DNA from 2 places in the Streptomyces sp. NPDC005485 genome. Region 2 is predicted to be linked to the other one. Evidence: predicted binding sites of a transcription regulator. Region 2 holds the regulator's gene; the other holds the start of a gene.

Region 1 (15,679 bases), on a different contig from region 2:
CAAAGTCCCGGACTGTGGTGTCTACTGGAACGTATGCCCGAGCACCCGTCGATCCTCCAACTGACAGGCGTGACCGTCCTCGTCCTGGCGACCGCCGTCTGGGTCGTCGGCCTGGTACGGCTCCTGCGCCGGAACCGGTTCGAGGCCACGGCGGTGCGCCCCGGCGACGCTCTGTGGGCCCTGCCCAGCCAGCGCCAGACGGGCCCCGGCGTGGAATGCGTCGAGCTGACCCCGGCGGAACGCGACGCATTCGACGGTCTGGTACGCCAGTTCAGCGACGGCCGACCGTAACCGGAAGGCCCGCTTCGGCCGGATGAGCCGGCAGCCTCGCCAGGGTGATGGGCTAACTCCGCTGAGCCGCCCGGCGCTCCATCGCCTCGCGCGCCGCGCCCTCCGTCGGATAGACCTCGCACATGTGCCGCTTGTCCGGCGTCGCCGTGTGCTCGACCTCCCACAGGGAGATCTCCTGCCCGTCGCGCAGCAGGAAAGCGTGCTCGTACAGCGAGAAGCAGAGCCTCACCTGACCGGCCCGGCACGGGCGCCCGAAGGCCTGGGTGATCTGGTGGGCGGTCGCCGTGCGCAGCAGCGCGACGATGTCCGCACCCGGGCCGTCCGGATTCTCCGCCCGCCGCAGCAGCCGGCGCGCGTGATCCGCCGAGTCGTCGGGCACGTAGGCGTGCCGGGGCTCGGGGATCGGCGACAGCTGCACCATCACGGGCAGTTCGAAGTCGGGGGCGTCCGGCGGTAGCGGCAGCCTGGCCGTCGCCGCGCGCAGCTCCTCCTCGTCCACGTACACCTCGTGCTGCGGATGGCTGCCGGGTGCCGTGTTGTGGACGAGCTCCCACAGGGTGAGCGCAGAGCCGTCCACGAGCAGCCATGTGTGTCGGTACGTCTCGCGGTGCAGCCCCGCGCTGTGGTGCGCGGAGTGCAGTGAACTGTCGTGCGCCAGCGCGCAGTCGAGTCGCCGTATCGCGTCGTCGGGCAGCTCGAAGGAGTTCAGGGCACGCCCGAGAAGTCGCTCAAGGTGCTCCTCCGGAGACTCGGGCGACTCGGGTTGTTCGTACGCTGCCGTCTCGTACGGAACGCTCAAGGTTTCTCCCGGCGTTGCTGCATGTCACCTCGTGGGTGCATACCGTAGCCCCTCGGTCGGACATCATGTCCTCGAACCGAGAAAACGTCCGCACAGAAAACGAGCGGGCCGCGCGGCAAGTTCCCCCGCGGCCCGCCGAAGCGCCAAAAAGCCCTCGTCAGACGGCACTTCCCGCGGTCCACGCGCTCCACGCCATGTTCCAGCCGTTGAGACCGTTGTCCGGCGCGACCGTCTTGTCGGGGGAGTTCTTCACGACGACCACGTCCCCGACGAGGGAGTTGTCGAAGAACCAGTGGGCAGGCGTGTCGCCCTGCGCCCCCTGCACGTCCGCGAGCCCGACACAGCCGTGGCTCGTGCCCTCCCGGCCGAACGGCGGGTTCCCCTGGTTGTACCAGTAGTTGCCGTGCACGAACGTCCCCGACGTCGTCAGCCGCATCGCGTCCGGCACGTCCGGGATGTCGTACTCGCCGCCATAACCGACCGTCGAGCCGTTCATACGCGTCTGCCGGAACTTCTCGGAGATCACCATCTGCCCGTTGTACGTGGTGTGTTCCGCGCTGCCCGCCGAGATCGGGATCGACTTGAGGGTCCTGCCGTCGCGCACGACCGTCATGGTCTGCGTCTTCACGTCGACCGTGGACACCTGGGAGCGCCCGACGGTGAAGGTGACCGTTTTCTTCTGCACGCCGTAGATGCCACCGGCACCCTGCACACCGTCCAGGTCGATCTTCATGGTGACCTTGGAGCCCGCCTTCCAGTACTCCTTCGGCCGGAAGTCGAGCCGCTGCGTCCCGAACCAGTGCCCGACAACCTGCTGCCCGCTGCTGGAGGTGACCGTGATGTGCGACTGCACGGCCTTCTTCGCGCTGATCGCCTTGTCGAAGGTGAAGGACACCGGCATGCCGGCGCCGACCGTGGTGCCGTTGTCCGGCGTGTACGTGCCGATGAAGCTGTTGGCCGAATCGACGGTCGTGAAAATGGAGTTGGCGGCCGAGGTCCGGCCGTCGGAGTCCTTGGCGGTCGCGGAGATCCGGTATTTGGTGCCGCGCTCCAACTGCTTCGCGGGCTTCCAGCTCTTCCCGTCCCCGGAAACCGACCCGGCCACCTCCGTGCCCGCCTCCGCCACCGTCATCCTCACATCGGTCAGCTTCCCGTCGCTGACCTTCACCCCGGTGGCGTTGATGGACGCGCTCGTCGAACCGTCCTTGGCGGAGATCGCGATCTTCGCCGTCGACGTCTTGGTGCCGCCCTTGCCGTTCTTGCCGTCGGTGTCGGCGTTGGCATTGCCGCCGCAGGCGGTCAGGGTGAGGGCGCCGACCACCAGGGCGGCACAGGCGCCCAGTGCGCGCCGCGCTGTTATGTCCGGCGTTGCCACGAGCTGCTCCAAGTGTCGTGATGTGCGTGATCCGCTCCAGTACGTGGAGAGAGAGCGAGCCGTGGCGCGAAGGGTTCCCGCCCTCCACGCCTGACGCCATCACGTGACAGAACCAGGACAATCAGCCAACCGTCGTCCCTAATCGCTGCCGTGTCCGCTGCCGCGTTCGCTGCCGTAGAGCTCCCGGTACGAGGGCCATGACCCGCCGGGCCCGTCCACCGACTCGGCCGCGCGCACGGCCCGGACGATCGCGCGCGTGACCAGGTCCGCGCCCGCCGCGAGGATCTCGTTCAGCGCGAGGGGATTCCCGGCGGCGAGCGGCCGAGCACCCGTGGCCAGCGCGAACACCGTGTCCCCGTCGTTCAGCAGATGCACCGGCCGCACGGCCCGCGCGATGCCGTCGTGCGCCGTGCCCGCGAGCTTCTGCGCCTGCGCGCGCGTCAGGTCGGCGTCGGTGGCGACGACCGCGAGCGTGGTGTTCAGCGGGGGAGGGGAGTTCTTCGCGGCCGCCTCGGCCAGCCGCAGCCGGGCCGTCTCGTGGACCTCGTCCGACGGATATGCCATACGGCCCTGGAACAACTCCCCGTACAACGCCCCCGTCAGCGGATCCACAGCCGACCCCGCCGCGTTGGCCACCACCAGCGCCGCCACCGTGATCCCCGAGTCGAGGACGGCACTCGCCGTTCCGATCCCGCCCTTGACCGCGCCGACCGTCGCTCCCGTGCCGGCGCCCACGCACCCCTCCCGCACCGGAGCACCGGGTTCGCTCGCGGCGGCGGCCTCGACCGCGGCCCGGCCCGTCGACGCGTCCGGCCTCGCCCGGAACTCGCCGCCGCGGCCCAGGTCGAAGACGCAGGCGGCGGGCACGACCGGGACGACGTGCGCCGGGCTCGGGCCCACACGTACCCCGCGTCCCCTTTCCTCCAGCCAGGCCATCACCCCGGACGCCGAGTCCAGCCCGTAGGCGCTGCCCCCGGTCAGGACGACCGCCTCGACCTTCTGCACCAGGTTGCGCGGGTCGAGCGCGTCGGTCTCCTTCGTGCCGGGGCCGCCTCCACGTACGTCCACAGCCGCGATCGCGCCCCCCTCGGGGGTGAGCACGACCGTGCTGCCGGTGAGCCAACCGTCGCCGGTGCGTGTCGCATGCCCCACACGCAGGCCCGCGACATCCGTCAGAGCGTCAACTGTCATGCGCCCAGTGTTCCTTCGCTAGACGGCCTCCGCCTCCCCCCGCTCCGGGGCCCGCCCGATCAGCGTCACCCCGGCCGCCACCGCCAGCGCCGCCACGATGCCGGCCGCGAGCACTCCCCAGTCGCCCAGGAACGTGCACACGAGGACCAGCAGCGCGGTCACCGGAAGGACGAGCTGCTGGGCGATGCCCACCTTGAAGTGGCGGGCATGCAACGCCCACACCGTCAGCAGGTACAGCGCCGTCGGCAGGGTCACCGCACCGGACGCGGCAAGCGTCGAGACGTGCGCCTTGCCGACCGCCTGCTCCACCGCGACCTCCAGGCCCGCACCGATCGCCGCCGCCGACGCGAAGATCACGTAATGGCCGTAACCCCACAGGAAGGCCTGCCCGTTGGAGCGCAGCCGACCGTGGATGGGGACCGCGAAGTAGATCCACCACGCGGAGAAGACGATCAGCAGCCCGCCCGCGGCGATCGGCAGCAACTCGCCCAGGGCCTCCTGCTCGTCCATGGCCGACTTCACGGCGACCGTGGCGGCGGCGATCGTCTCGCCCAGCACGATGATCGTGAACAGCCCGTACCGCTCGGAGATGTGGTGCGGGTGCCAGGACGTGGTGAAGCTCTTCTCCGCGTACAGCGGGACGCACAGCTCGGCGGCCACCATCACCAGGAACACCCAGGGAAGGGCGGGCTCCGGCAGGAACAAACCCACCCAGCCGACCTGGCACAGCAGCACACCGCCCGCATACCGCAGCGCCGTGGTTCTCTCACTGCCCTCGGCCGCGCGTGACGCCCGCAGCCACTGCGCGATCATCGCGAACCGCATGATCACGTAACCGAGCCAGACGAGCAGGAACGCGTGGTCCTCGAACGCCCGCGTCACCCCGGCGGCGAGCACCAGGACTCCGGCGATCTGGACCAGGGTGACGACCCGGTAGAGCGCGTCGTCGTTGTCGTACGCGGAGGCGAACCACGTGAAGTTCATCCACGCCCACCAGATGGAGAAGAAGACCATCGCGTAGTTGAGGACGCCCTCGCCCGCGTGCCCCTCGGCCACGGAGTGCACCAGTTGGACACCGGCCTGGGCGATGGCCACCACGAAACAGAGGTCGAAGAAGAGTTCCAGCGGCGACGCGACCCGGTGTTCCTCGTCCCGACCGCGTGCGGTCATGGTGCGCAGCGGTCCACGCGGGACCGGCTGTGGCGTGGAAGCGGCTTCTGATGGGGAAGTGGACGTCATACGGCCAAGCACATCAGAAACTCCCGGGCCCGGGAGACGGCACGGCACCCGAAGGCGACGGGGCGGGCGCGGGCGTGGGCCGATGCGGCGGACGGGCTCTCCTTGCGCCGGTGGTGCGGTGCCGGCCGGGACCCCCGGTGGTGCGGTGCCGGCCGGGACCCCCGGTGGTGCGGTGCCGGCCGGAACCCCCGGTGGTGCGGCGCCGACCCGGTCCCCAGCTGGACCAGGGGGCCGCGGCCCCTCGGCGTACCCTGGGGGCATGAGTACCGCCCCCGCCCCCGAACCGCGCGACCCGAAGAACGCGCTCGACTTCGACGACCCGCTGTACCGGCAGTCCTCGGACGACACGGACGACGGCTGGGGCGAGCGGCCCACCACCGGCGGCGACAGCGCGGCCGACCTGAAGCGCTTCCTCGACGAGAAGCCGCCCCACCACATCTGAGCCCGGGCCCGGCACCCCAGGGCCCCGAACCCCCGTGTCCGGGCCCCGAGGTGCCGTGCCAGGCGCCGCAACGCGCCGGCTACTCCCGGCTGTGCCCCGAACCGCGCTGCGCCACCAGGGCGTCGCGGATCTCCTTGAGGACCTCCAGCTCGGACACCTCGATGATCTCCTGCGTGCCCTCCTTCGCCTTCTGGCGGGCGGCCTGCCGGGCCAGGTACTTGGACATCGGCAGGACCATCAGGAAGTAGACGACGGCCGCGGTGATCAGGAACGTGAGCGTGGCACTGAGGACCGTGCCCCACATGATCGGGATGCCGCTCGTGACCGCACCCGTCGCCTTGTTGACCGTGCAGGGCGACTTCAGGCACGAGCGGTACTTGTCGAGATCCTTGGTGCCGAACGCGCCGACCAGTGGATTGATGATGCCCTTCACCACCGAGTTGACGACATTCGTGAAGGCGGCGCCGATGACCACGGCGACTGCCAGATCGACGACGTTCCCACGTGTCAGGAAGGTCTTGAAGCCCACCCAGACGCCCGGCTTCTTCTCGCTCACCAAGAGGCCCCTCTGCACAAGTTGTGGAACAAACAGCTCCGCAACCTACGTCAGGGTCTGCCGGGCCTGTCCAATTGGGCAGCTCCAACGAGGGACTTGACACCTGGTCGGTGGTGCGTCCTGGGAGGCTCAGCACAGCGTCACCGCCAGCCGAGAGGTCGCGCTCGCCCCGGCCAGCCGCGCGGCCGCGGCCCGTGGGACCGACAGGACGAGCAGCGCTCCCGTCTCGGTGGCACCGATGTCCGGCACGTCGGTCACCCGCGCACCGGACGCGACCACCCGCGCCGCACCGCCGCTGTCCGCGGCGACCACGTCGACCCGGTCGCCCGGCCGCAGCAACCGGACGGTGGCCGCGTCGGCGATCCGTACCGGCGCCGTCACCCTCTCGACCGCATGCCGCTCGCGCCCGGAGACAGAACCGGAGACAGAACCGGAGACAGAAGCAGGGGCTGAAGCAGGAGCGGAGGCGGAGGCCGGTGCCGCCGCGGGACGCCCTCGTGCACGCTCGGCGTCACGAGGGCCCGCCGCCACCAGCGCGGCCGCCGTGACCGCGAGCCCCGCGGCCACGGCTCGCCTCCGGTGCCGCAGCAGACGCCGCAGCAGATACGCGCCGCCCCGCACCCGCACAGGCGCGAAGTGCGGCACCTCGCACGTGGGAGGAGCGTCCGTGCCCAGCGGGCGTACCGGAGGAGAGACCGAGCGAGGGACCGAGGGAGAGACCGCGGAAGGGAGCTGTGCCATGGTGACCACCACCTGCGACGAGAGATCGGCTTGCGATCCCACGATGAGGCTTCGCGGCGAGGCCCGCCGCGGCCGGTGGGTTACTGGCGGGTTGTGGACAACTCCCTCACCCGAACGGGAAGTTCCGCCCCGGCCACCGGTGGTGGCGAGCGGTCGGCCGGAGGGTCACGGCAGCTCGAAGCCCGGGTCCATCCCGCCCAGCGCCCTGGTGCACGGACAATCCCGCGTCTCGTTCGCCGGCAGCCCCGCCACCAGGTCGAACAGCACGCTGCGCAGCCGGTCGACGTTCGCCGCGAACACCTTCAGCACCTCGTCGTGCGAGACGCCCTCACCGGTCTCGACACCCGCGTCGAGGTCGGTGACCAGGGTCAGCGACGTGTAGCAGAGCTCCAGTTCACGGGCGAGAGCCGCCTCGGGGTGACCGGTCATGCCCACCACGGACCAGCCCTGCGCCCGGTGCCACAGCGATTCGGCGCGGGTCGAGAAGCGCGGCCCCTCCACCACCACGAGCGTGCCGCCGTCCACGGGCTCCCAGTCCCGGCCGCGGGCGGCCTCCAGCGCGGCCTTGCGGCCGACGGGGCAGTACGGGTCGGCCAGCGACACGTGCACGACGTTCGGCACGCCCCCACCGGGCAGGGGGTGCCCGTCGAAGTACGTCTGCGCCCGTGCCTTCGTACGGTCGACCATCTGGTCCGGAACGAGCAGCGTCCCCGGCCCGTACTCGGGGCGCAGACCGCCCACCGCGCAGGGGCCGAGCACCTGGCGGGCGCCGACGGAGCGCAGCGCCCACAGGTTGGCCCGGTAGTTGATGCGGTGCGGCGGCAGATGGTGGCCGCGGCCGTGCCGGGGGAGGAAGGCGACCCGTCGCCCGGCGACCTCGCCGAGGAACAGGGAGTCGCTGGGCGGTCCGTAAGGGGTGTCGACCTGTATCTCGGTGACGTCGTCGAGGAAGGAGTAGAGGCCCGAGCCACCGATGACACCGATCTCGGCCCTGGCCTGCGTCTTCGCCCCGGCCGGGCCCTGAGGATTCTCCGTGTTCGCCATGGACCGCACCCTAGCCGGGTCGGGGGACGCCGAAGACCCCGTCGTCGTATGACGACAGGGTCCCGTAAGAAGTGAGCCTTACGCGGCGGAGCTGCTGCTGCTGGACGAGCCGCTGCCCGACGACTTCGCGTCCGAGGAGGACGAGGAGCTCGACGAGGACGTGGAAGTCGACGACGAAGAGCTCGGCGACGTGGACGTCGACGGCTTCGACGCCGGCGAGCTGCTCGACGAGGAGCCGCGGCTGTCATTGCGGTAGAAGCCGGAGCCCTTGAAGACGATGCCGACGGCCGAGAACACCTTCTTCAGGCGGCCACCGCAGTTGGGGCACTCGGTCAGGGCGTCGTCGGTGAACTTCTGCACCGCCTCGAGGCCCTCGCCGCACTCGGTGCACTGGTACTGGTAGGTCGGCACTTGTCTTCCTCCTGGCACTCTCACTCAGTGAGTGCTAACGATCGTCCATATTAACCTGTGCGGCCAGCAAATGGAGTAACGTGCGTCACCTGCCCGCGGGCGGCGGTCAGGGCTTGACCGTCATGAGGGCCTTGTGCCCAAGTGAGAAGCCGCTTTGCGGCGGAGTCACAGTGACGTATTCCTGCGGAAACGGAATATTCGACACGTCACATCTCACCGATCGCGACAGGCTCGCGATGGGCCACGCCGCGCGTGACCACTCTGGTCGCGCGCGGCGGCGCGAGGTGCGAGCGCAGGGTCACCAGGGTCGCCAGAGCCAGTGCCGTACCGGCCATCGGCACCAGGAAACCTGCACCGTCCCAGAGGCGGTCCTCCAGTTGTCCGGCGACCGTGACGGCCGCCGCCTGGCCGAGCGCGACCGCGCCCGTCAGCCAGGTGAAGGCCTCGGTGCGGGCGGTCGGCGGTACCAGGCCCTCGACCAGCGTGTAGCCGGTGATCAGGGCCGGAGCGATGCACATGCCGACCAGGAGGCCGATTCCGGCGAGCACCACCACGGAGTGGGCGGCCCACAGCCCGGAGGCGGTCAGCGCGAGGGCCGCGTACCCGACGAGCAGCCGCCGCTGCGGGGCGATCTTCCAGGCGACGGCGCCGCAGACGACACCGGAGAGCATGTTGCCCGCGGCGAAGACGCCGTACAGGACGCCGTTCAGCCCGGGTTCGCCGATCGACTCGGCGAAGGCGGCGAGCGAGACCTGCATGCCGCCGAAGACGGAGCCGATGCCGAGGAAGGTCACGATCAGGACGCGGATGCCGGGGACGCGCAGCGCGGAAACGTGCTCCACGCGCGCGTGGGTCGCGGGGGCGACGGAAGGCTGGGTGCTCTTCTGTGCGGCGAAAAGAAGTCCGCCGATCAGAGTCAGCGCGGACTCGGTCAGCAGGCCCGCGGAGGGGTCCACGGTGGTGCACAGGGCGGTCGCCACCAGCGGGCCGAGCACGAAGGTCAGCTCGTCCGTGACGGACTCGAAGGCCGCCGCGGTGGTCATCAGGGGTGAGCCCTGGAGCTTCACGCCCCAGCGGGCGCGGACCATGGGGCCGACCTGCGGCACCGAGGCGCCGGTCGGTACGGCCGCCGCGAACAGCGCCCACAGGGGGGCGCCCGAGAGCGCCAGCGCGGTCAGCGTGAGACCGGAGACGGAGTGTACGAGGACGCCCGGCAGCAGGACGGCGCGCTGCCCGTGGCGGTCCGCCAGGCGGCCGCTGTAGGGCGCGAACAGGGCCATGGCGACCCCGGTGACGGCGGCGACGGCGCCTGCGGCGCCGTACGAACCGGTGGTGTGCTGCACCAGGAGCACGATTGAGATGGTCAGCATCGCGAACGGCTGGCGTGCGGCGAAACCGGGAAGCAGGAACGTCCAGGCGCCGCGGGTGCGCAGCAGCTGTCCGTATCCCGGGCGGGCGGGAGCCGACGAGGTCTTCGACGGCTCGGAGGTGACCGTGGATGCCACGGCCCGTGCCTTTCTGCCGCCTGGTAGCGCGCCCGTGCGGGGGGCGCCGAGAGCTGTCCTCTTGCGCGGAACTGCGGTAGATGCCGGGCACCCCCTGCGAGGGCACCACGACCGCCATACGGTCGCGCCAGCTCTGCGTCAGGCAGAGTTGGTTCGATCTAAGTCTGCCTTCATCCTACAGGGGCGGGCGATGCGGTGCCTGTGAAAACGAGCACCATGATGACGTTCACCTGTGAATGCATATCGCCCGGATATCGCCCGTTAATGCCCGTTGTCGCCCGTGCCCAGCCAGCCGGCCAGTTTGCCGCCCTGGCCGACGGCGCGCAGCCGCTTCTCCGCCGCGTCCCGGACCGGGTCGGTGGCCACCACGAGCAGTTCGTCGCCGCGCCGCAGCACGGTCGTGGGCAGTGGCACGAAGGACGTTCCGCCGCGTACGACGAGCGTGACGGCGGCGCCCGCGGGCAGGCGCAGCTCGTGGACCTCGACGCCGTGCATGCGCGACCCCTTCGGGATCGCGACGGACAGCAGGTGTCCGCGCAGCCGCTCCAGGGGCGCCGATTCGATTCCCAGGTCGGCCGCCCCCGTGGACTCGCCCAGCCGCAGCTTGCGGGCCAGCCAGGGCAGGGTGGGCCCCTGGATGAAGGTGTAGACGACCACCAGGACGAAGACGATGTTGAAGATCCGCACGCTTCCCTGGATGCCGCTGACCATGGGGATCGTCGCGAGGATGATGGGCACGGCGCCGCGCAGGCCAGCCCAGGACATCAGGGTCTGCTCCTGCCAGGGCAGCCGGAACGGCAGCAGGCTGACCAGCACGCTGAGCGGTCGCGCCACCATGGTGAGGATCAGGCCTATGAGGAGTGCGGGCCAGATGTCGTCGCCCATCTGGTGCGGTGTGACCAGCAGACCGAGCAGGACGAACATGCCGATCTGGGCGATCCAGCCGAGCCCTTCGGCGAAGCCGCGGGTGGCGGGCCAGTGCGGGAGTTTCGCGTTGCCGAGCACCATCGACGCGAGGTACACGGCGAGGAAGCCGCTGCCGTGTGCCAGGGCGCCGGCGGCGTAGGCCGTGACCGCGATCGCCATCACGGCGATCGGGTAGAGGCCGGAGGCGGGCAGCGCCACATGCCTGAGCCCCCATGAGCCGAGCCAGCCGACCGCGAGACCGAGGGCCGCGCCGATGGCCAGCTCCAGGGCTATCTCGCCCAGCAGCACGTACCAGTGCTCCACCGGACCGACCTCGGAGAAGGCGACGACCAGGATGACCACCGGAGCGTCGTTGAAGCCGGACTCGGCCTCCAGGACGCCCGTCACGCGCGCGGGGAGGGGTACTTTCCGCAGGACCGAGAAGACCGCCGCCGCGTCCGTGGAGGACACCACCGCTCCGATGATGAGCGCCTGGCGCCACTCCAGCCCGACGAGGTAGTGCGCCCCCGTGGCCGTGACCCCGACGCTCACCGCGACTCCGACCAGCGCCAGGGAGGTGGCAGCCGGCAGCGCCGGTCTGACCTCCTTCCACTTCGTTCCGAGACCGCCCTCGGCCAGGATCACGACCAGGGCCGCGTATCCGATGACCTGGGTCATCTCGGCGTTGTTGAAGTGGACGTCGCCCAGCCCGTCCTGGCCCATGGCGATGCCGATGCCCAGGTAGACGAGCAGGCTGGGGAGCCCGCTGCGCGAGGAGATCCGAACCGCCGCCACCGCGACGAGCAGAACGAGCGAGCAGACGAGCAGGAGCTGGTTGAGGTGGTGGACAGTCAGCGGACCTTCCCTTCTCTGACCCGAGCACTTAGTTACCTTGTCTAGTTACCCTACCTAACTCTTGACGCTTTCTTGACACTTCGCAGGGCAAGATCGAACGGCCGTCCGCCCAGGGACCGACTCCGCGTCAAGGTGCGGTGGGCCCTGCGCCTATGGTTGCTCCAGCACTCCAGGACCGCCTGCCGCTCGCGTTAGGACAGCAAGGACAGCGATGCCCCCCAACACCACCGCCTCTTCCGGCCAAAAGCCCGGCAAGTCCGGCAGGAAGAAGGGGCGCAAAGCCCGTCTGTTCTTGATTGTCCTGGTCCTGGCCATCATCGGAGGCGTCGCCTTCGGTGCGTACTGGAGCATCAGTACCGTGCGCGCCTCCTTCCCGCAGACCAAGGGCTCACTCACGCTCGACGGTCTGTCAGGACCCGTGGACGTGCAGCGTGACGGCAACGGAATCCCGCAGATCTACGCCGCCTCGGACGCGGACCTGTTCATGGCGCAGGGGTACGTCCAGGCGCAGGACCGGTTCTACGAGATGGACGTACGCCGCCACATGACCTCGGGCCGGCTGTCCGAGATGTTCGGCAAGGGCCAGGTCAAGGACGACGAGTTCCTGCGCACACTGGGCTGGGACCGGGTGGCGAAGAAGGAGTACGACACCAAGCTGTCGGCCTCCACGAAGAAGTACCTCCAGGCGTACGCCAAGGGAGTCAACGCCTACCTGAAGGGCAAGGACGCCGAGGATATCTCCCTGGAGTACGCGGCCCTTGGCTTCACCAACGACTACACGCCCAAGGAGTGGACTCCGGTCGACTCGGTGGCCTGGCTCAAGGCGATGGCCTGGGACCTGCGCGGCAACATGCAGGAAGAGATCGACCGGTCCCTGATGACCAGCCGCCTCGGCCCGAAGCAGATCGCCGACCTGTATCCGGAGTACCCGTACAGCCGGAACAAGGCGATCGTCCAGGAGGGCGAGTACGACACGGTCACCAAGTCGTACGTCCAGGGAAGCTCCAGTACGGCATCCTCGACCGGCACGGCGGGTACCGGACTCACGGGCAACGCCACGGCGTCCGGTGCCGACCTGCAGAGTCAGCTGTCGGGGCTCTACGACGTGCTCGACGACGTGCCCACGGCCGTCGGCGTGAACGGCAACGGCATCGGCTCCAACTCCTGGGTCGTCGCCGGGTCGCACACCATCACCAACAAGCCGCTGCTGGCCAACGACCCGCACCTGTCGGCCTCGCTGCCCTCGGTCTGGTACCAGATGGGCCTGCACTGCCGGGGCATCTCCAGCAAGTGCCAGTACGACGTGTCCGGTTACACCTTCGCGGGCATGCCGGGTGTGGTCATCGGCCACAACCAGGACATCGCCTGGGGCATGACCAACTCCGGGGTCGACGTGACCGACCTCTACCTGGAGAAGCTCACCGGCAACGGCTACCAGTACGACGGCAAGGTGCTGCCCTTCAGGACCCGCGAGGAGACGATCAAGGTCGCGGGCGGCGACTCCAAGACGATCGTCGTCCGGGAGACCAACAACGGGCCCCTGCTGTCCGACCGCAACGACGAACTCGTCAAGGTCGGCAAGAAGGCCACCGTCGACACCGCGGCGCCCGACCGCGGCGACGGCTACGGCATCTCGCTGCGCTGGACCGCGCTGGACCCGGGCAACTCCATGGACGCCGTCTTCGAGATGGACAAGGCCTCCGACTGGAGCGAGTTCCGCAAGGCCTCCGCGTCCTTCGACGTGCCCTCGCAGAACCTGATCTACGCCGACACCAAGGACAACATCGGCTACCAGCTGCCGGGGAAGATCCCGACGCGCGGCGAGGGCGACGGCTCGCTCCCGTCGCCGGGCTGGGACTCCAAGTACCAGTGGACCGGTTACATCAAGCAGGCCGAACTGCCCTACGAGTACAACCCGAAGCGCGGCTACATCGTGACCGCCAACCAGGCTGTCGTCGACAAGGACAAGTACCCCTACACGCTCACCGCGGACTGGGGTTACGGCGCGCGCAGTCAGCGGATCACCGACCTGATCCAGTCGAAGATCGACGGCGGCGGCAAGATCTCCACCGACGACATGCGCCAGATGCAGCTGGACAACAGCAGTGAGATCGCCAAGCTCCTGGTGCCCAAGCTGCTCAAGATCGACGTCAAGGACAAGAACGTCCGCGAGGCGCAGAAGCTCCTGGAGGGCTGGGACTACACGCAGGACGCCGACTCGGCGGCCGCCGCGTACTTCAACGCGACCTGGCGCAACATCCTCAAGCTCGCCTTCGGCAACAAGCTGCCCAAGGAGCTGCGGGTCAAGGGCCAGTGCCTGTACGTCGACCCGGTGGACACCACGGGCCCCGTGGACGACGACGACGCCAAGGTCCGCGAGTGCGGTCAGCGCGACGCCGACCAGGCCCAACCGGACGGCGGCGACCGCTGGTTCGAGGTGGTCCGCAAGATCGTCGACGACGAGAAGAACGACTGGTGGACGGCGCCCAAGACGCGCCTGGACAAGCCGGCCGACACCCGTGACGAGTTGTTCGCGCGGGCCCTCAAGGACGCCCGCTGGGAGCTGACCGCCAAGCTCGGCAAGGACATCGACACCTGGAGCTGGGGCCGGCTGCACCGCCTGTTCCTGAAGAACCAGACCCTCGGTACCGAAGGGCCCCGCTTCATCAAGTACATGCTCAACCGCGGCCCCTGGAAGCTCAGCGGCGGCGAGGCGACGGTCAACGCGACCGGCTGGAACGCGGCGGGCGGCTACGGAGTGGTCTGGGTGCCGTCGATGCGGATGGTGGTCAACCTCGGGGACCTCGACAAGTCCAAGTGGATCAACCTCTCCGGCGCCTCCGGACACGCCTACAGCGCCCACTACACCGACCAGACGGACAAGTGGGCCAAGGGCGAACTGCTGCCGTGGTCCTTCTCCAAGAAGGCGGTCGACAAGAGCACGAGCGACACGCTGGTGCTCAAGCCCTGACGGCCGGCGGATGACGAAGAACGGATGACGAAAACGGCCCTCCACGCGTGCGTGGAGGGCCGTTTCGCCTGCCGGGCACGAGATCGTTCAGCGGAAGCGGCGCACTCCCGAGGGGGTCACCACCGCGTGCACCGGCCGGTCGTGCGCTTCCTCGGGGACGTGCTCGACGACCTCCGTGTCGTACAGGAGCACCACGAGGGCGGGATCGGCGCCCGCGCGCTCCAGCCGGGCCAGTACGCGGTCGTACGAGCCCCCGCCGCGGCCCAGGCGCATGCCGCGCGCGTCCACCGCCAGCCCTGGCAGGAGCACGACGTCGGCGTCCCGCACGGCGTCCGGGCCGAGGCGCTCGCCGACGGGTTCCAGGAGGGCCATCTTCCCGCCGTGCCGGACGCGCGCGAGGGAGTCCTCGCCGGTGTAGGTGCCCCAGTCCAGATCGTTGTCGGGCAGGAGCGCGGGGAGCAGAACGCGTGCGCCCCGCGCGCGCAGCGCGTCCAAGAGCGCGAGAGTGCCGGGCTCACTCCCCACGGAGACGTACGCCGCCACCGTGCGCGCTTGCGCCAGTTCGGGCAGCCCGAGCGCGCGGGCGGCGAGCGCCGCCGCCGTTTCCCGCACGTCATCCGCCGTCAACCGGCTTCTCACCGTGAGGAACTCTCGCCGCAACATTCCCTTGTCAAGCTCTGATCCTGGTCCGGGCCGGCTCACAGGTGACTCCCGTATTCTTCCAAACATGCTCATATGAGAGCGAATTAACCGGAGACACAGATTCCGCACATAGCCACCGGATATGGTTGTGGGCATGACTGAGTCGCACCCCAGGATCAGCAAGGCTGTCATCCCCGCCGCAGGCCTCGGCACCCGGTTCCTGCCGGCCACCAAAGCCACTCCCAAGGAGATGCTGCCGGTCGTCGACAAGCCGGCGATCCAATACGTGGTCGAAGAGGCCGTGTCGGCGGGTCTGGACGACGTCCTGATGATCACCGGTCGCAACAAACGCCCCCTTGAGGACCACTTCGACCGCAACTACGAGCTGGAGTCGGCCCTTCAAAAGAAGGGCGACGCCAGCCGGCTCGCCAAGGTCCAGGAGTCCAGCGACCTCGCGACCATGCACTACGTGCGCCAGGGCGACCCCAGGGGCCTCGGTCACGCCGTCCTGTGCGCGGCTCCGCACGTCGGCCACGAGCCCTTCGCCGTGCTCCTCGGCGACGACCTGATCGACCCGCGCGACCCGCTGCTGGCGCGCATGGTCGAGGTCCAGGAGCAGCACGGCGGCAGCGTCATCGCGCTCATGGAGGTCGCCCCCGAGCAGATCCACCTCTACGGATGCGCCGCCGTCGACGCCACCGACGAGGGTGA
Region 2 (15,679 bases):
ACCCACAACGAACCCTCCTTCGACGGGCGCCCCCGCCAGATCACGCCGTGACGAAGTCGATCAGTTCCTCCACCCTGCCCAGGAGTTCCGGCTCAAGGTCCTTGTAGGAGTGCACCCGGGACAGAATGTGCTGCCAGGCCGCGCCGGTGTTCTCGGGCCAGGCCAGGGCGCGGCACACGCCCGTCTTCCAGTCCTGGCCGCGCGGGACGCGGGGCCAGCCGGGGATGCCGACGGACGACGGCTTCACCGCCTCCCAGATGTCGATGTACGGGTGACCCACCACCAGGGCGTACTCGCTCGTCACCGCTTCCGCGATGCGGGACTCCTTGGAGCCGGGCACCAGGTGGTCCACCAGGACCCCCAGCCGCGCGTCCGGCCCCGGAGCGAACTCCTCGACGATCGACGGCAGGTCGTCGACACCCTCCAGGTACTCCACGACCACGCCCTCGATGCGCAGGTCGTCGCCCCAGACCCGCTCGACCAGCTCGGCGTCGTGACGGCCCTCGACGTAGATCCGCCCGGCCCGCGCCACCCGGGCCCGCGCACCCGGCACGGCGACCGAACCGGACGCCGTACGGGTGGGCCGCAGGGGACCGGCGGCGGGGCGGACGAGCGTGACCACCCGGCCCTCCAGGAGGAAGCCGCGCGGCTCCATCGGGAAGACCCGGTGCTTGCCGAAGCGGTCCTCCAGCGTCACCGTGCCAGCCTCGCAGCGGATCACCGCACCGCAGAAACCGGTACCGGGCTCCTCGACCACCAGCCCCGGGTCCGCCGGGACCTCGGGCACGGGCTTGGGCTTCTTCCAGGGCGGGGTCAGGTCCGGAGAGTACTGGCGCATTCGGATGACGATAGGAGAAGCGCCGCGCCGACGCCGTACACCCTCCTACGACACGCCGAAACGGGCCGCCAGCGCGTCCCGCTGCGCCCGGACGAACGCCGCATTCACCGCGGCTCCGTGGCCGGGCACGTACACCGCGTCCTCGCCGCCCAGGTCGAGCAGCCGGTCCAGGGCCGCGGGCCAGTGGGAGGGGACGGCGTCCGGACCGGCCTGCGGCTCGCCGGACTCCTCCACGAGGTCGCCGCAGAAGACGACCTCCGGGGCGGAGGCCGTGGCGGGCACGAGGACCGCCAGGTCGTGGCAGGTGTGGCCCGGGCCGACGTTCGCCAGCAGCACCTGCAGACCGCCGCCCAGGTCGAGGGTCCACTCACCGGACACGACATGGCGGGGACGGGCGAGGAGATCGGCCGCCTCGGCGGCCGCCCGCGCGTCCAGCCCGTTGCGTACGGCGTCCGCGCGCAGTTCCTCCCGGTCGTGGGTGAGGACCGCGTCCACGCCCACCGCGCCGAACACCTCCACCCCCGCGAACGCCGCCGCGCCGAAGACATGGTCGAAGTGCGGGTGGGTGAGCGCGAGGTGCGTCACACGGCGGCCGCCGCCCGGCGGACCCAGGAGCCGCTGCGCCTCGGCGCGCAGCCGCGCGCCCTCGCCCAGGCTCGACCCCGCGTCGATCAGCAGCGCCGCGCCCTCGCCGACCACCAGTCCGGCGGTGCAGTCCCACACGGGAAGCCGCCGCCGCCCGACCCGCGGCGACAGTTCCTCCCACCCCGCCTCTTCCCAAGTCACCTTCATACGCCGACGCTAGCGGCGAGGCGGGTACAGGCACGACATCGCAGGACAGGTCGGTACACGTCGGCATGACATGGCAGGGCCGCCCTTGCCGGGGTCGTACCCCACGGCCGTACACTGGGCCGGGGAACGCTGGCACTCGCATGCGCTGAGTGCCAGGCCAGGAGCAGCTGGAAGACCGCTGGAAGACCGCTGGAGGTGTGCGCGATGCTCAGTGAACGAAGGCTTGAGGTGCTGCGCGCCATCGTCCAGGACTATGTCGGGACCGAGGAGCCGGTCGGCTCCAAGGCGCTCACCGAGCGGCACAGCCTCGGGGTCTCGCCCGCGACCGTCCGCAACGACATGGCGGCCCTGGAGGACGAGGGGTACATCGCCCAGCCGCACACCAGCGCCGGGCGCATCCCCACGGACAAGGGCTATCGGCTCTTCGTCGACAAGCTCGCGGGCGTCAAGCCGATGACCGCACCCGAGCGTCGCGCGATCCAGAACTTCCTGGACGGCGCCGTCGACCTCGACGACGTCGTGGGCCGTACGGTGCGGCTGCTCGCGCAGCTCACCCGGCAGGTCGCCGTCGTGCAGTACCCCTCGCTGACCCGCTCGACGGTGCGGCACGTGGAGCTGCTCTCGCTGGCCCCCGCCCGTGTGATGCTGGTGCTGATCACGGACACCGGCCGGGTCGAGCAGCGCATGATCGACTGTCCGGCGCCGTTCGGGGAGACGTCGCTCGCGGATCTGCGGGCGCGGCTCAACGCCAGGGTCGCGGGCCGCCGCTTCGCGGACGTCCCGCAGCTCGTGCAGGACCTCCCCGACAGCTTCGAGGCGGAGGACCGGGGTACGGTCGCCACGGTGCTCTCCACTCTCCTGGAGACGCTCGTCGAGGAGACCGAGGAGCGGCTGATGATCGGCGGCACCGCCAATCTCACCCGCTTCGGACATGACTTTCCCCTCACTATCCGTCCGGTCCTCGAAGCACTGGAGGAGCAGGTCGTGCTCCTCAAGTTGCTTGGTGAGGCGGGGGATTCGGGCATGACCGTACGGATCGGTCACGAGAACGCGTATGAGGGACTCAACTCCACGTCCGTGGTCTCGGTCGGCTACGGTTCGGGCGTCGAAGCAGTAGCGAAACTTGGCGTGGTCGGACCGACCCGCATGGATTACCCGGGAACGATGGGAGCGGTACGAGCGGTGGCACGGTACGTCGGACAGATCCTGGCGGAGTCGTAAGTGGCCACGGACTACTACGCCGTACTCGGCGTACGCCGCGACGCTTCCCAGGACGAGATCAAGAAGGCGTTCCGGAGGCTCGCCCGCGAGCTGCACCCGGACGTCAATCCCGATCCGAAGACGCAGGAGCGCTTCAAGGAGATCAACGCCGCCTACGAGGTGTTGTCGGACCCGCAGAAGAAGCAGGTCTACGACCTCGGCGGCGACCCGCTGTCCCAGTCGGGCGGCGGCGCGGGAGGCTTCGGAGCCGGCGGCTTCGGGAACTTCTCGGACATCATGGACGCGTTCTTCGGCACGGCGTCGCAGCGCGGGCCACGCTCGCGCACGCGCCGCGGCCAGGACGCCATGATCCGGCTGGAGATCGAGCTCGACGAGGCGGCCTTCGGCACCACGAAGGACATCCAGGTCGACACGGCCGTCGTCTGCACCACCTGCAGTGGTGAGGGCGCGGCGCCGGGGACCACGGCCCAGACGTGTGACATGTGCCGCGGCCGCGGTGAGGTGTCGCAGGTCACCCGGTCCTTCCTCGGCCAGGTCATGACCTCGCGCCCCTGCCCCCAGTGCCAGGGCTTCGGGACCGTCGTCCCGACCCCGTGCCCGGAGTGCGCGGGCGACGGGCGGGTGCGCTCGCGCCGGACCCTGACCGTGAAGATCCCGGCCGGTGTGGACAACGGCACGCGGATCCAGCTCGCGGGCGAGGGCGAGGTCGGCCCCGGCGGCGGTCCCGCCGGCGACCTGTACGTCGAGATCCACGAGCTGCCGCACTCCACGTTCCAGCGGCGCGGCGACGACCTGCACTGCACGGTCACCATCCCGATGACCGCGGCGTCGCTCGGCACGAAGGTGCCGCTGGAGACGCTCGACGGGATGGAGGAGGTCGACATCCGTCCCGGTACGCAGTCCGGGCAGTCGATCCCGCTGCACGGACGCGGTGTCACGCACCTGCGGGGCGGCGGCCGCGGCGACCTCATCGTGCACGTCGAGGTCACCACGCCGACGAAGCTCGACGCCGAGCAGGAGCGGGTGCTGCGGGAGCTTGCGGTGCTGCGTGGCGAGGAACGGCCCACGGGGCAGTTCCAGCCGGGGCAGCAGGGGTTGTTCTCGCGGTTGAAGGATGCGTTCAACGGGCGCTGAGGCGAGTTGCCGAGGGTCTGGCTGGGGGTCCGGGGGTCGACCCCCGGGTGAGCACGGTCAGCCGGGGCAGCAGGGGTTGTTCTCGCGGTTGAAGGACGCCTTCAACGGGCGCTGAGGCGAGTGGGCGGAGGCCAGGGCGGGAGTTTTTCGCCCCCTCCGCCCCTGCCCTTCCCGAACCTGGGGGCTGCGCCCCAGACCCCCCTTTCGCCCTGAACGGGCTCGTCCTCAAACGCCGGACGGGCTGGATGCTCCCCGCGGAAGGGTGGATTCGGACTTGTTCGGGGGACGTGACAACATGCGCTCATGTCCTCCGCACTGACCGATCTTTTCCCGCATCCGATCGTGCAGGCCCCCATGGCGGGCGGAGTCTCCGTCCCGCAGCTCGCCGCCGCTGTGTGCGAGGCCGGGGGGCTCGGGTTCCTGGCTGCCGGGTACAAGACCGCCGACGGTATGTACCAGGAGATCAAGCAGCTGCGCGGGCTCACGGGACGGCCTTTCGGGGTCAATCTGTTCATGCCGCAGCCCGAGTACGCGGACAAGGGCGCGATCGAGGTCTACGCCCACCAGCTGGCCGGTGAGGCCTCCTGGTACTCGACGGAGCTCGGCGACCCGGACAGCGGCCGAGACGACGGCTACGACGCCAAGCTCGCCGTCCTCCTCGACAACCCGGTGCCGGTGGCCTCCTTCCACTTCGGCTGCCCGAGCCGCGAGGTCCTGGACTCCCTCGCGCGCGCCGGCACGCTGACGCTGGTGACCGCGACGACGGTCGAGGAGGCCCTCGCGGTGGAGCGGGCGGGCGCCGCCGCCGTGATCGTGCAGGGCGTCGAGGCGGGTGGCCACCAGGGCACCCACCGTGACAACCCGGAGACCGACGGCACCGGCATCGGACTGCTCTCACTGATCGCGCAGGTCCGCGAGAGCGTGGGGATCCCGATCGTCGCGGCCGGCGGTTTGATGCGCGGCAGCCAGATCGCCGCCGTCCTCGCCGCGGGCGCGAGCGCGGCGCAGCTCGGCACCGCGTTCCTCGCCACCCCCGAGTCCGGCGCCAACACCCTGCACAAGCAGGCACTCACCAATCCGCTCTTCGTCCGTACGGAGCTGACGCGCGCGTTCTCCGGGCGCCCGGCGCGCGGCCTGGTCAACCGCTTCATGCGCGAGCACGGCCCGTACGCGCCCGCCGCCTACCCCCAGGTCCACCACCTCACCTCCGCGCTGCGCAAGGCGGCCGCGAAGGCGGGCGACGCGCAGGGCATGGCGCTGTGGGCGGGACAGGGGCACCGGATGGCCCGCGCACTGCCCGCCGGGCAGCTGGTGGAGGTCCTCACCGCCGAACTCGCGGCCGCGAAGACAGCGTTGTCGGCCTGCCCGGAGCCCCGGACCGGGGGTAACGCCTGATGACCGCACCGGTGTTCGTGGTCGAGGACTTCCGCGCCGGCGACGCCGGACGGTTCGTGCTGGAGGGCCCCGAGGGACGGCACGCCGTCTCCGTGAAGCGGCTGCGGTCGGGCGAGGAGATCGTCCTCACGGACGGCGCCGGGCGGTGGGCCGAGGCCGAGGTGATCGACACCGAGGGCAAGGACCGGCTGATCGTCAGGCTGGGCGAGGTGTCCGAGGAGCCCCCGGAGTCCCCGCGCATCACCGTCGTACAGGCCCTCCCCAAGGGTGACCGCGGTGAGCTCGCCGTGGAGACGATGACGGAGACCGGCGTCGACGCGATCGTCCCCTGGGCCGCCGCCCGCTGCATCACCCAGTGGAAGGGCGAGAGGGGCCTGAAGGCGCTCGCCAAGTGGCGTGCCACCGCCCGCGAGGCCGGCAAGCAGTCCCGCCGGGTCCGCTTCCCGGAGATCGCGGACGCGGCAACGACCAAGCAGGTTGCCGCACTTCTCGCCAAAGCCGACTTCGCCGCCGTACTGCACGAGGACCGTGACTACGGCAGCGAGGCGCTCGCGACCGCCGAACTCCCCGCCACGGGCGAGATCGTGCTGGTCGTGGGGCCCGAAGGAGGCGTGTCCCCCGAGGAGTTGGCGCTCTTCGGGGACTCAGGTGCGAAGGCGTACCGTCTCGGGCGTAGCGTGCTGCGCACATCGACCGCCGGGACGGCGGCGACGGCGCTGCTGCTGGGCCGCACGGGCCGCTGGGCCTGACCGACACCCGTAGGAGGACGCGTGGAACTCGCACAGGTAAGGCTGCTCGTCTCGGACTTTCCCGCCTGCTACCACTTCTACGCCGAAGTCCTCGGCCTCAAGCCCCAGTCCGGGGCGACGGAGGGGCCCTACGAGAAGTTCAGCCCCGCCATAGGCTCGGCGGGCATCGCCCTCCAGGACCGCTCGATGATGGCCGAGGTCCTCGGGGAACTGGGCGACTCGGCGACCGGCCACCGCTCGCTGGTGGTGCTGCGCGTCGACGACCTGGACGCCCACTGCGAGGCCGTCGCCTCCCGCGGCGGGGAGATCGTGCACGGCCCGGCCCCCATGACCGACCGTATGCGCGTGGCCCACCTCAAGGACCCGGAGGGCAACCTCGTGGAGCTTCAGGAGTGGCTGCTGCTGCGCAGCGGCTGACCAGCGCGTCCAACGACGGCCGGCCGCCGGGCTCACCGGCGTACGCGTACGCCGGATTGTGACTTGAGCGGGGACGGAGTGGCCGCATGCGGTCTACCGCGGCGGCCGCGGCAGTGGCACCCTGCCGTCTATGGGGGCATTGAGGCGTATACGGCACCGGACGGGACGCAGGCAGGCGCTGGCCGCGCTGGGGCTCGGAGTGGCCGGGGTGTTCGGTGTGACGGCGTGCGAGCCCACGGACGGGCTGAGTTCCGCGGCGGTGTCGTACACCACCGACCAGACCGCGACGAAGGAACTCGAGCGGCAGCACGTGGACGTCAACTGGCTCACCTGCACGGCCAGTTACGGCGGCGCCAACAAGGCGTACACGCCGGGTAGGACGCCCTCCAGGAGTGCGGACACCGTTGCCCATGTCGACTGCCGGGGGGAGACGTCCGACGGGCGTGACATCACCGTCAAGGGCAGGGTCACCCGGGCGGTCGACGGTGCGTGCGTGCGCGGGGACCTGCGGGCCACGGTGGGGGGCAAGGAGTGGTTCCATGTCAGTGGCCTCGGCAACTGCGACGCCGCCGCCACTCCGAGGTACACCCCGCCGGTGACCTACCGGCCGTCGAACGGACAGCCGGGCCCCACGGTGACCGTCACGGAGACCGTGTGGTGCAAGGGCGACCCGACCTGCTGGCCGGCCCAGGGCAAGTGACACAACCGGATCAAGTGACAGAAACCCCTGTCCAGGGGCGCTGCCGCTGCATAGGGTGATCGGGTGACACCGTCTGCAGCGTCATCACCGGCCGCCCAGTCCACGCCGTCCACGTCGTCCGCGCAGGCCGCGCCGGCCACCCCGTCCGGGTATCTCCGGTTTCCGCATCTGCACGGCGAGTTGGTGGTCTTCACCGCCGAGGACGACGTCTGGGCGGCCGTCCTCGACGGTCCGGGCCGGGCCTGGCGGGTCAGCGCCGACAACACCCCGGCGACCCACCCCCGCATCTCCCCGGACGGCACGACCGTCGCCTGGACCTCCACCCGCGACGGGGCGGCCGAGGTGCACGCCGCCTCTCTCGACGGCGGCCCGGCCAAGCGGCTGACGTACTGGGGCGGTTCACGGACGCAGGTGCGCGGCTGGACCCCCGACGGGAAGGTCCTCGCCCTCAGCGCGGTCGGGCAGGCGAGCCTGCGGCGCACCTGGGCGCACGCCGTCCCGCTCGACGGCGGACCCGCGACCACCCTTCCGTACGGGCCCGTCGGCGACGTCGCGCACCGGCCGGACGGACCGGGTGTTCTGCTGCTGTCCGCCCCCATGGGCCGCGAGGCCGCCTGGTGGAAGCGGTACCGGGGCGGCACGGCGGGCAAGTTGTGGATCGACCGGGAGGGGGACGGCGAGTTCGTACGGCTCCACGAGGACCTCGACGGGAACATCGAGTACCCCTTGTGGGTCGGCGCGCGCGTCGCGTTCCTCTCCGACCACGAAGGCGTCGGGGCGCTGTACTCCTCCCTCGCCGATGGCTCGGATCTGCGGCGGCACACGGGAGTCGACGGCTTCTACGCCCGGCAGGCGGCCACCGACGGCAACCGGGTGGTGTACGCGTCCGCCGGTGAACTGTGGCTGCTCGACGACCTGGACGGCGCCGAACCGCGCCGCCTCGACCTCCGCCTCGGCGGGCAGCGCGTCGACCTCCAGCCGCACCCGGTGAACGCGGCCCGCTGGTTCGGCGCCGCCGCCCCCGACCACACCGCGCGCGGCAGCGCCGTCGCCGTACGCGGCGCCGTCCACTGGGTCACCCACCGCTCGGGCCCCACCCGCGCCCTCGCCGCCGAGCACGGCGTGCGCGCCCGGCTGCCCCGCACCTTCCGCGCCGAGGGCGAGGAGCACGTGGTGTGGGTGACGGACGCCGAGGGCGACGACGCCCTGGAGTTCGCCCCCGCGACCGGCGTCGCCCCCGGGGCCATCCCGCGACGGCTCGCCGCCGGGCAGCTCGGGCGCGTCCTCGGGCTCGCCATGGCACCCGACGGCAGCCGCGCCGCCGTCGCCTCGCACGACGGACGGGTCCTGCTCGTCGAGCGGGAGACCGGAGAGGTCCGCGAGGTCGACCGCAGCGAGGACGGCGACGTCACCGGCCTCGTCTTCTCGCCGGACTCGGCCTGGCTCGCCTGGTCGCACCCGGGACCGCGCCCGCTGCGCCAGCTCAAGCTCGCCAACACCGCCGACCTGTCGGTGACCGAGGCGACCCCGCTGCGCTTTCGCGACTACGCGCCCGCCTTCACGCTCGACGGCAAACACCTGGCGTTCCTCTCCGCCCGCTCCTTCGACCCCGTCTACGACGAACACGTCTTCGACCTGGCGTTCGTGGGCGGTTCACGCCCGCATCTGATCACCCTGGCCGCGACGACGCCCTCGCCCTTCGGACCGCAGCGCCACGGCCGGCCCTTCGAAGCCCCGGACAAGGACGAGACGCCCGACAGCGAGGGCACTCCCACCACCCGGATCGACCTAGACGGACTCGCCGACCGCATCGTCCCCTTCCCCGTCGAGGCCGCCCGCTACTCGGGCCTTCGGGCGGCCAAGGACGGCGTGCTGTGGCTGCGCCACCCGGTGCGCGGCGTGCTGGGCGCCTCCCGCGCCACCCCCGACGACCCGGACCCGCTCACCGAGCTGGAGCGCTACGACCTCGCCCAGCAGCGCATCGAGCACCTCGCCGCCGACGCCGACCACTTCGCCGTCAGCGGCGACGGCAAGCGCGTCCTGCTGTGGACCGACAGCAAGCTCAAGGTCGTACCGAGCGACCGACGCGCCTCCAACGGCGAGGACAGCGACACCAACATCACCGTCGACCTCTCCCGCGTACGGCAGACCGTCGACCCGGCCGCCGAGTGGCGCCAGATGTACGACGAGGCCGGCCGCCTCATGCGCGACAACTTCTGGCGGCCCGACCTCGGCGGCGCCGACTGGGACGCCGTACTGGAGCGCTACCGGCCCGTCCTCGAACGGCTCGCCACCCACGACGACCTCGTCGACCTCCTCTGGGAGGTGCAGGGCGAACTCGGCACCTCGCACGCCTACGTCAGCCCGCGCGGCGGCGGAGGCGGCGGGGACCGGGCGCAGGGCCTCCTCGGGGCGGACATCTCGCGTCACGAGGACGGCAGTTGGCGCATCGACCGCATCCTGCCCTCGGAGACGTCCGACCCCGACGCGCAGGCACCGCTCGCCGCGCCGGGTGTCGCGGTGCGTGCCGGGGACGCGATCGTCGCGGTCGGCGGACAGGCCGTCGACCCCGTCGCCGGGCCCGGTCCGCTGCTCGTCGGGACGGCCGGAAAGCCGGTCGAGCTGACCGTCTCCCCGTCCGGCGGCGGCGACCTGCGGCACGCGGTGGTCGTGCCGACCGCCGACGAGGAGCCGCTGCGGTACCACGCGTGGGTCGCCGACCGGCGCGCCTATGTCCACGAGAAGTCCGGCGGCCGCCTCGGCTATCTGCACGTGCCCGACATGGTCGGCTCCGGCTGGGCCCAGCTCCACCGCGACCTGCGGATCGAGGTGGCCCGGGAGGGGCTCGTCGTGGACGTCCGCGAGAACCGCGGCGGCCACACCTCCCAGCTCATCGTCGAGAAGCTGGCCCGGCGCATCGTCGGCTGGGACCTCCCGCGCGGCATGCGGCCCTACAGCTACCCGGAGGACGCGCCCCGCGGCCCCGTCGTCGCCGTCGCCAACGAGTTCTCCGGCTCCGACGGCGACATCGTCAACGCGGCGATCAAGGCGCTCGGCATCGGGCCCGTGGTGGGCACGCGGACATGGGGCGGGGTGGTGGGCATCGACAGCCGCTACCGGCTCGTCGACGGCACGCTCGTCACCCAGCCCAAGTACGCCTTCTGGCTGGAGGGGTACGGATGGGACGTGGAGAACCACGGCGTCGACCCCGACGTGGAGGTGGTGCACGCCCCGCAGGATTACGCCGCCGGGCGGGACGCCCAGCTCGACGAGGCGATCCGGATCGCGCTTGCCGCACTTGCGGAGCACCCGGCGAAGGCTGCGCCCGCTTTGCCGGAGGAGTAAGGCACCCGGAGTGGGTGTGGTCGTACCTGGGGGCTGCCGCCCCCGGACCCCCGCTTTCGGCCTGAACGGCCTCGTCCTCAAACGCCGGACGGGCTGAAAGACCGGACGGGAGTAAACGCCGATACGATGCCGACGTAATGATCAGCGGGCGTTGAGGAGGCACACGCATGGCGGGAGAGCCGCAGGACGACTGCCTGTTCTGCAAGATCGTCGCGGGGCAGATTCCGGCGACCCTGGTCAGGGAGACGGAGACGACCGTCGCGTTTCGTGACATAAACCCCCAGGCGCCCACCCACGTCCTGGTCATCCCCAAGGTGCACCACCCGGACGCGGCGTCCCTCGCCGCCGCCGAGCCCGGCATCGCCGCCGACGTGCTCCGCGAGGCCGGTGAGGTCGCGGCCGACGAGAAGCTGGACAGCTACCGCATCGTGTTCAACACGGGCAGCGGCGCGGGCCAGACCGTCTGGCACGCGCACGCGCACGTTCTGGGCGGCCGCGGCCTGCAGTGGCCTCCGGGGTAAGTGACCTTGTCCGTACGTGAATTGGTGGTGCTCGGCACCGCCAGCCAGGTCCCGACCCGGCACCGCAACCACAACGGTTACCTGCTGCGCTGGGACGGCGAGGGCCTTCTCTTCGACCCCGGCGAGGGCACCCAGCGGCAGATGCTGCGTGCCGGGGTCGCCGCGCACGACCTGCACCGGATCTGCGTCACGCACTTCCACGGCGACCACTCGCTCGGTCTCGCCGGGGTGATCCAGCGCATCAACCTCGACCGGGTGCCGCACGAGATCACCGCGCACTATCCGCGCTCGGGGCAGCGGTTCTTCGACCGGCTGCGGTACGCGACGGCGTACCGCGAGACCGTCGCGCTCACCGAGGCGCCGGTCGCCGCCGACGGCGTCCTCGCCACGACCTCCGGGTACTGCCTGGAGGCGCGGAAGCTGTCCCATCCCGTCGAGTCCTACGGGTACCGGCTCGTCGAGCCCGACGGTCGGCGCATGCTGCCCGAGCGGCTCGCCGCGCACGGGATCAAGGGGCCGGACGTCGGGCGGATCCAGCGGGAGGGCTCCCTCGGGGGCGTCACGCTCGACGACGTCAGCGAGGTGCGGCGCGGGCAGCGGTTCGCGTTCGTCATGGACACCCGGCTGTGCGAGGGGGTGCACGCGCTCGCCGAGGGATGCGACCTGCTCGTCATCGAGTCGACGTTCCTCGACGAGGACGTCCAACTTGCCTCCGATCACGGGCATCTGACAGCCGGTCAGGCCGGGACGGTCGCGCGGGACGCCGGTGTGCGGCATCTCGTGCTCACGCACTTCAGTCAGCGCTACTCGGACCCGGAGGAGTTCGAGCGGCAGGCGCGGGCCGCCGGGTTCGAGGGAGAGCTGACCGTGGCCCGCGATCTGCAACGGGTGCCGGTTCCGAAACGGCAATAAAACACCCGTACTATGCTGCGATGCCCCTCCCCAAAGCTGAACTCCACCTGCACATCGAAGGCACTCTCGAACCCGAGCTCGCCTTCGCGCTCGCCGCGCGCAACGGCGTCGAGCTGCCGTACGCGGACACCGAAGAGCTGCGCAAGGCGTACCTCTTCGACGACCTCCAGTCGTTCCTGAACCTCTATTACGAGTTGATGGCCGTCCTGCGCACCGAGCAGGACTTCGCCGACCTCGCCGACGCCTATCTCGCGCGCGCCGCCGCGCAGGGCGTGCGGCACGCGGAGATCTTCTTCGATCCGCAGGCCCACATCGCCCGTGGGGTGGGGATGGGGACCGTCGTCGAGGGGCTGTGGCGGGCCCTTGGGCGCAGCGAGGAGACGCACGGCGTGTCCACCCAGCTGATCATGTGCTTCCTGCGGGACCAGTCCGCCGAGTCGGCCATGGACACGCTGGAGGCCGCGAAGCCCCACCTCGGCCGGATCGTCGGCATCGGCCTCGACTCCGCCGAGGTCGGCCACCCGCCGGTCAAGTTCCGCGAGGTGTACGAGGCCGCCGCCGCGCTCGGCCTGCGCCGTGTCGCCCACGCGGGCGAGGAGGGGCCGCCGGCGTACATCACCGAGGCCCTGGACATCCTCGGCGTCGAGCGCATCGACCACGGGCTGCGCTGCATGGAGGACGCCGAGCTCGTCGAGCGGCTCGTGCGGGAGCGGGTGCCGCTGACGCTCTGCCCGCTGTCGAACGTGCGGCTGCGCGCGGTGGACGTCCTCGCGGACCACCCGCTGCCCGCCATGCTCGACGCCGGGCTGCTGTGCACCGTCAATTCCGACGATCCCGCGTACTTCGGCGGCTACGCCGGGGACAACTTCGACGCCGTGGGCGCGGCGCTCGGGCTCGGGCCGGAGCGGTTGCGGGAGCTGGCCCGCAACTCCTTCGTCGCCTCCTTCCTGGAGCACGACGAGGAGCGGCGGGCCCGGTACATCGCCGAGGTCGAGGCGTACGAGTTCACGTAGGACCTGTATCGCGAAGTACCTGTTTCGCGAAGTACCTGTTTCGCGTAGGACCCACATGGGTCCGGGCCCCGGTGCGGCTGCTGCCTGCCGGGGCCCTGCCGTGTCCGTGTCGGGGGGAGGGCGGCGGAGGGGCGCATTGACGGTTCTTGTTCGTCTCTCTAATCTTCGTATTCATATGTGGATGGCGTTTACGTACGGAGATGGAGTCGGGTCCTGATGAGTACGGGTGCGGGAAGCGTTGTCGGGCGGTTGCGTCAGGGGATGGCGGAGGGCGTTCTGTCGTTTCCGCTGACCAGCTTTCATGGGGACGGCTCTCTGGATCTCGACGGCTTCCGTACGCATGTCGCGGCGCAGGTCGACGCCGGGCCCGGTGCTCTCTTTCCCGCCTGCGGCACCGGGGAGTTCTTCTCGCTGGACGAGGACGAGTACCGGCAGGTCGTCGCGGCGGCGGTCGAGGTGGCCGCCGGCCGCGTTCCGGTCGTCGCCGGGACCGGGTACGGATGGGCGCAGGCCGCCCGGTTCGCGCGCATCGCCGAGGACGCCGGGGCCGACGCCCTGCTCGTGCTGCCGCACTATCTCGTCGCCGCGCCCGAGAGCGGGCTCGTGGCGCAGCTGGAGCATATCGCCGCCCGGACACGGCTGCCGCTCATCGCCTATCAGCGTGGCCAAGTCGCCTTCAGCGGCAACGGGTTGAGGGAGATCGCGCGGATTCCCGGAGTCATCGGGCTGAAGGACGGGCACAGCGACCTGGACCGGCTGCAGCGGCTCACCCTTGCCGCGCCCGAGGGTTTCCTGTTCTTCAACGGAGCCTCGACCGCCGAGATCCAGGCGCGGGCGTACGCCACCGTCGGCGTCCCCGCCTACTCGTCCGCCGTGCACGCCTTCGCCCCCGAGATCGCCGGTGCCTTTCATGCGGCGCTGCGGGAGGGGGACGGCGGGACCGTGGAGAAGCTCCTGCGGGACTTCTACGTTCCGTTCGTCGAACTGCGTGACCGGGTGCCCGGATACGCCGTGTCGCTGGTCAAGGCCGCCGCGCGGCTGCGGGGGCTGCCGGTGGGGCCCGTTCGCGCGCCGCTCGTCGATCCCTCGGCCGCCGACCTGGCGGACCTCACGCCCCTTCTGACCGCCGGACTCGACCTCGTGGGAGCCGCTCTGTGAACCTCACCATCACGGACGTACGGCTGACGCCGATCCTGGTCGCCGACCCGCCCCTCCTCAACACGCAGGGCGTGCACCAGCCGTACACGCCGCGGCTGATCGTGGAGGTGGTGACCGCCGACGGTGTCACCGGAGTCGGGGAGACGTACGGCGACAGCAAGTACCTGGAGTTGGCACGGCCGTTCGCGGAGAAGCTGACGGGCCATCAAGTCAGTGATCTGAACGGCCTGTTCACTCTCGCGGACCAGGTCGCCGTCGACGGGTCCCGAGTCTCCGGACAGGTCGACGTCGGCGGCCTGCGGGGCGTGCAGACCGCCGACAAGCTCCGGCTGTCCGTCGTCTCCGGGTTCGAGGTCGCCTGTCTGGACGCGCTCGGCAAGGCGCTCGGGCTGCCCGTGCACGCGCTGCTCGGCGGCAAGGTGCGCGAGACCGTGGAGTACAGCGCGTACCTGTTCTACAAGTGGGCCGGCCATCCGGAAGGCCTCGCCGCCGAGAAGGACGACTGGGGTGCGGCCGTCGATCCCGCCGGAGTCGTCGAGCAGGCGCGGAAGTTCAAGGAGCGGTACGGGTTCACCTCGTTCAAGCTCAAGGGCGGGGTCTTTCCGCCCGACGAGGAGATCGCGGCCGTAAGGGCGCTCGCCGAGGCCTTTCCCGGGCATCCGCTGCGCCTGGACCCCAACGGTGCCTGGTCCGTGGAGACTTCGGTCAAGGTCGCGCAGGAGATCGGGGACGTACTCGAATACCTGGAGGACCCCGCGCTCGGTACCCCGGCGATGGCCGAGGTGGCCGCGCGCACGTCCGTGCCGCTCGCCACCAACATGTGCGTGACGACCTTCGCCGAGATCGAGGAGGCCTTCACCAAGGGCGCCGTCCAGGTGGTGCTGTCGGACCACCACTACTGGGGCGGACTGCGCAACACCCGTGAACTCGCCGCCGTCTGCCGGACGTTCGGCGTCGGGGTCTCCATGCACTCCAACACCCATCTGGGAATCAGCCTCGCGGCCATGACCCACGTCGCGTCCACGGTTCCCGATCTCCACCACGCCTGCGACTCCCACTACCCCTGGCAGTCCGAGGACGTACTGACCGAGCGCCTCACCTTCGAGGGCGGCTGCGTGACGGTGTCCGACGCGCCCGGCCTCGGCGTCGAGCTCGACCGCGACAAGCTGGCGTTCCTGCACCGCAGGTGGCTGGACGACGACGGCTCGCTGCGGGAACGGGACGACGCGGCGGCGATGCGGATCGCGGACCCCACGTGGGTCACCCCGGCCGTTCCGCGCTGGTAGGACCCCCGAGGCCCCGCGAGGAGGCGGGGGCGGCGCGGCGGGCGGCACGCGCGGGATCGCCGTCGCCCACCGGGAGGCGTGGTGCACACTGGCCTGAACCGCACCATGTTCAGGGAGCGCCTCGTGACCGCGTCCAACGGAGAGCGACCGTACAGCCAGTCCCAGGTCGACCCGCTCGCCGGGCTGCGCACTCCTCAG

Evidence for each region. The regulator HrcA, encoded in region 2, represses chaperone genes, less so after heat shock. The targets are predictions, from matches to a motif close to TTNGCACTCNGNNNNNCNGAGTGCNAA.
Region 1: a site for HrcA is predicted at 8,101-8,127, ahead of ABZS97_RS04000 (FmdB family zinc ribbon protein). Genes of this name have one in related genera too.

What each region holds. Positions count from the first base shown of each region.
Region 1 covers NZ_JBEXDZ010000006.1:22,932-38,610, reverse strand. The annotation lists gene ABZS97_RS04045 (hypothetical protein) at 34-291, shown strand; gene ABZS97_RS04040 (DUF6227 family protein) at 344-1,090, opposite strand; gene ABZS97_RS04035 (Ig-like domain-containing protein) at 1,248-2,465, opposite strand; gene ABZS97_RS04030 (P1 family peptidase) at 2,604-3,656, opposite strand; gene ABZS97_RS04025 (low temperature requirement protein A) at 3,675-4,895, opposite strand; gene ABZS97_RS04020 (hypothetical protein) at 5,155-5,337, shown strand; gene ABZS97_RS04015 (MscL family protein) at 5,417-5,893, opposite strand; gene ABZS97_RS04010 (hypothetical protein) at 6,023-6,634, opposite strand; gene ABZS97_RS04005 (S-methyl-5'-thioadenosine phosphorylase) at 6,800-7,678, opposite strand; gene ABZS97_RS04000 (FmdB family zinc ribbon protein) at 7,757-8,089, opposite strand; gene ABZS97_RS03995 (MFS transporter) at 8,296-9,594, opposite strand; gene ABZS97_RS03990 (potassium/proton antiporter) at 9,856-11,355, opposite strand; gene ABZS97_RS03985 (penicillin acylase family protein) at 11,567-14,326, shown strand; gene ABZS97_RS03980 (5-formyltetrahydrofolate cyclo-ligase) at 14,414-14,989, opposite strand; gene galU (UTP--glucose-1-phosphate uridylyltransferase GalU) at 15,123-15,679, shown strand, end outside.
Region 2 covers NZ_JBEXDZ010000123.1:13,214-28,892, reverse strand. The annotation lists gene ABZS97_RS32175 (DUF3097 domain-containing protein) at 41-838, opposite strand; gene ABZS97_RS32170 (MBL fold metallo-hydrolase) at 884-1,630, opposite strand; gene hrcA (heat-inducible transcriptional repressor HrcA) at 1,835-2,851, shown strand; gene dnaJ (molecular chaperone DnaJ) at 2,852-3,985, shown strand; gene ABZS97_RS32155 (nitronate monooxygenase) at 4,289-5,380, shown strand; gene ABZS97_RS32150 (16S rRNA (uracil(1498)-N(3))-methyltransferase) at 5,380-6,129, shown strand; gene ABZS97_RS32145 (VOC family protein) at 6,151-6,546, shown strand; gene ABZS97_RS32140 (hypothetical protein) at 6,677-7,246, shown strand; gene ABZS97_RS32135 (S41 family peptidase) at 7,430-10,591, shown strand; gene ABZS97_RS32130 (histidine triad nucleotide-binding protein) at 10,759-11,112, shown strand; gene ABZS97_RS32125 (ribonuclease Z) at 11,119-12,024, shown strand; gene ABZS97_RS32120 (adenosine deaminase) at 12,045-13,037, shown strand; gene ABZS97_RS32115 (5-dehydro-4-deoxyglucarate dehydratase) at 13,254-14,195, shown strand; gene ABZS97_RS32110 (glucarate dehydratase family protein) at 14,192-15,481, shown strand; gene ABZS97_RS32105 (PfkB family carbohydrate kinase) at 15,587-15,679, shown strand, end outside.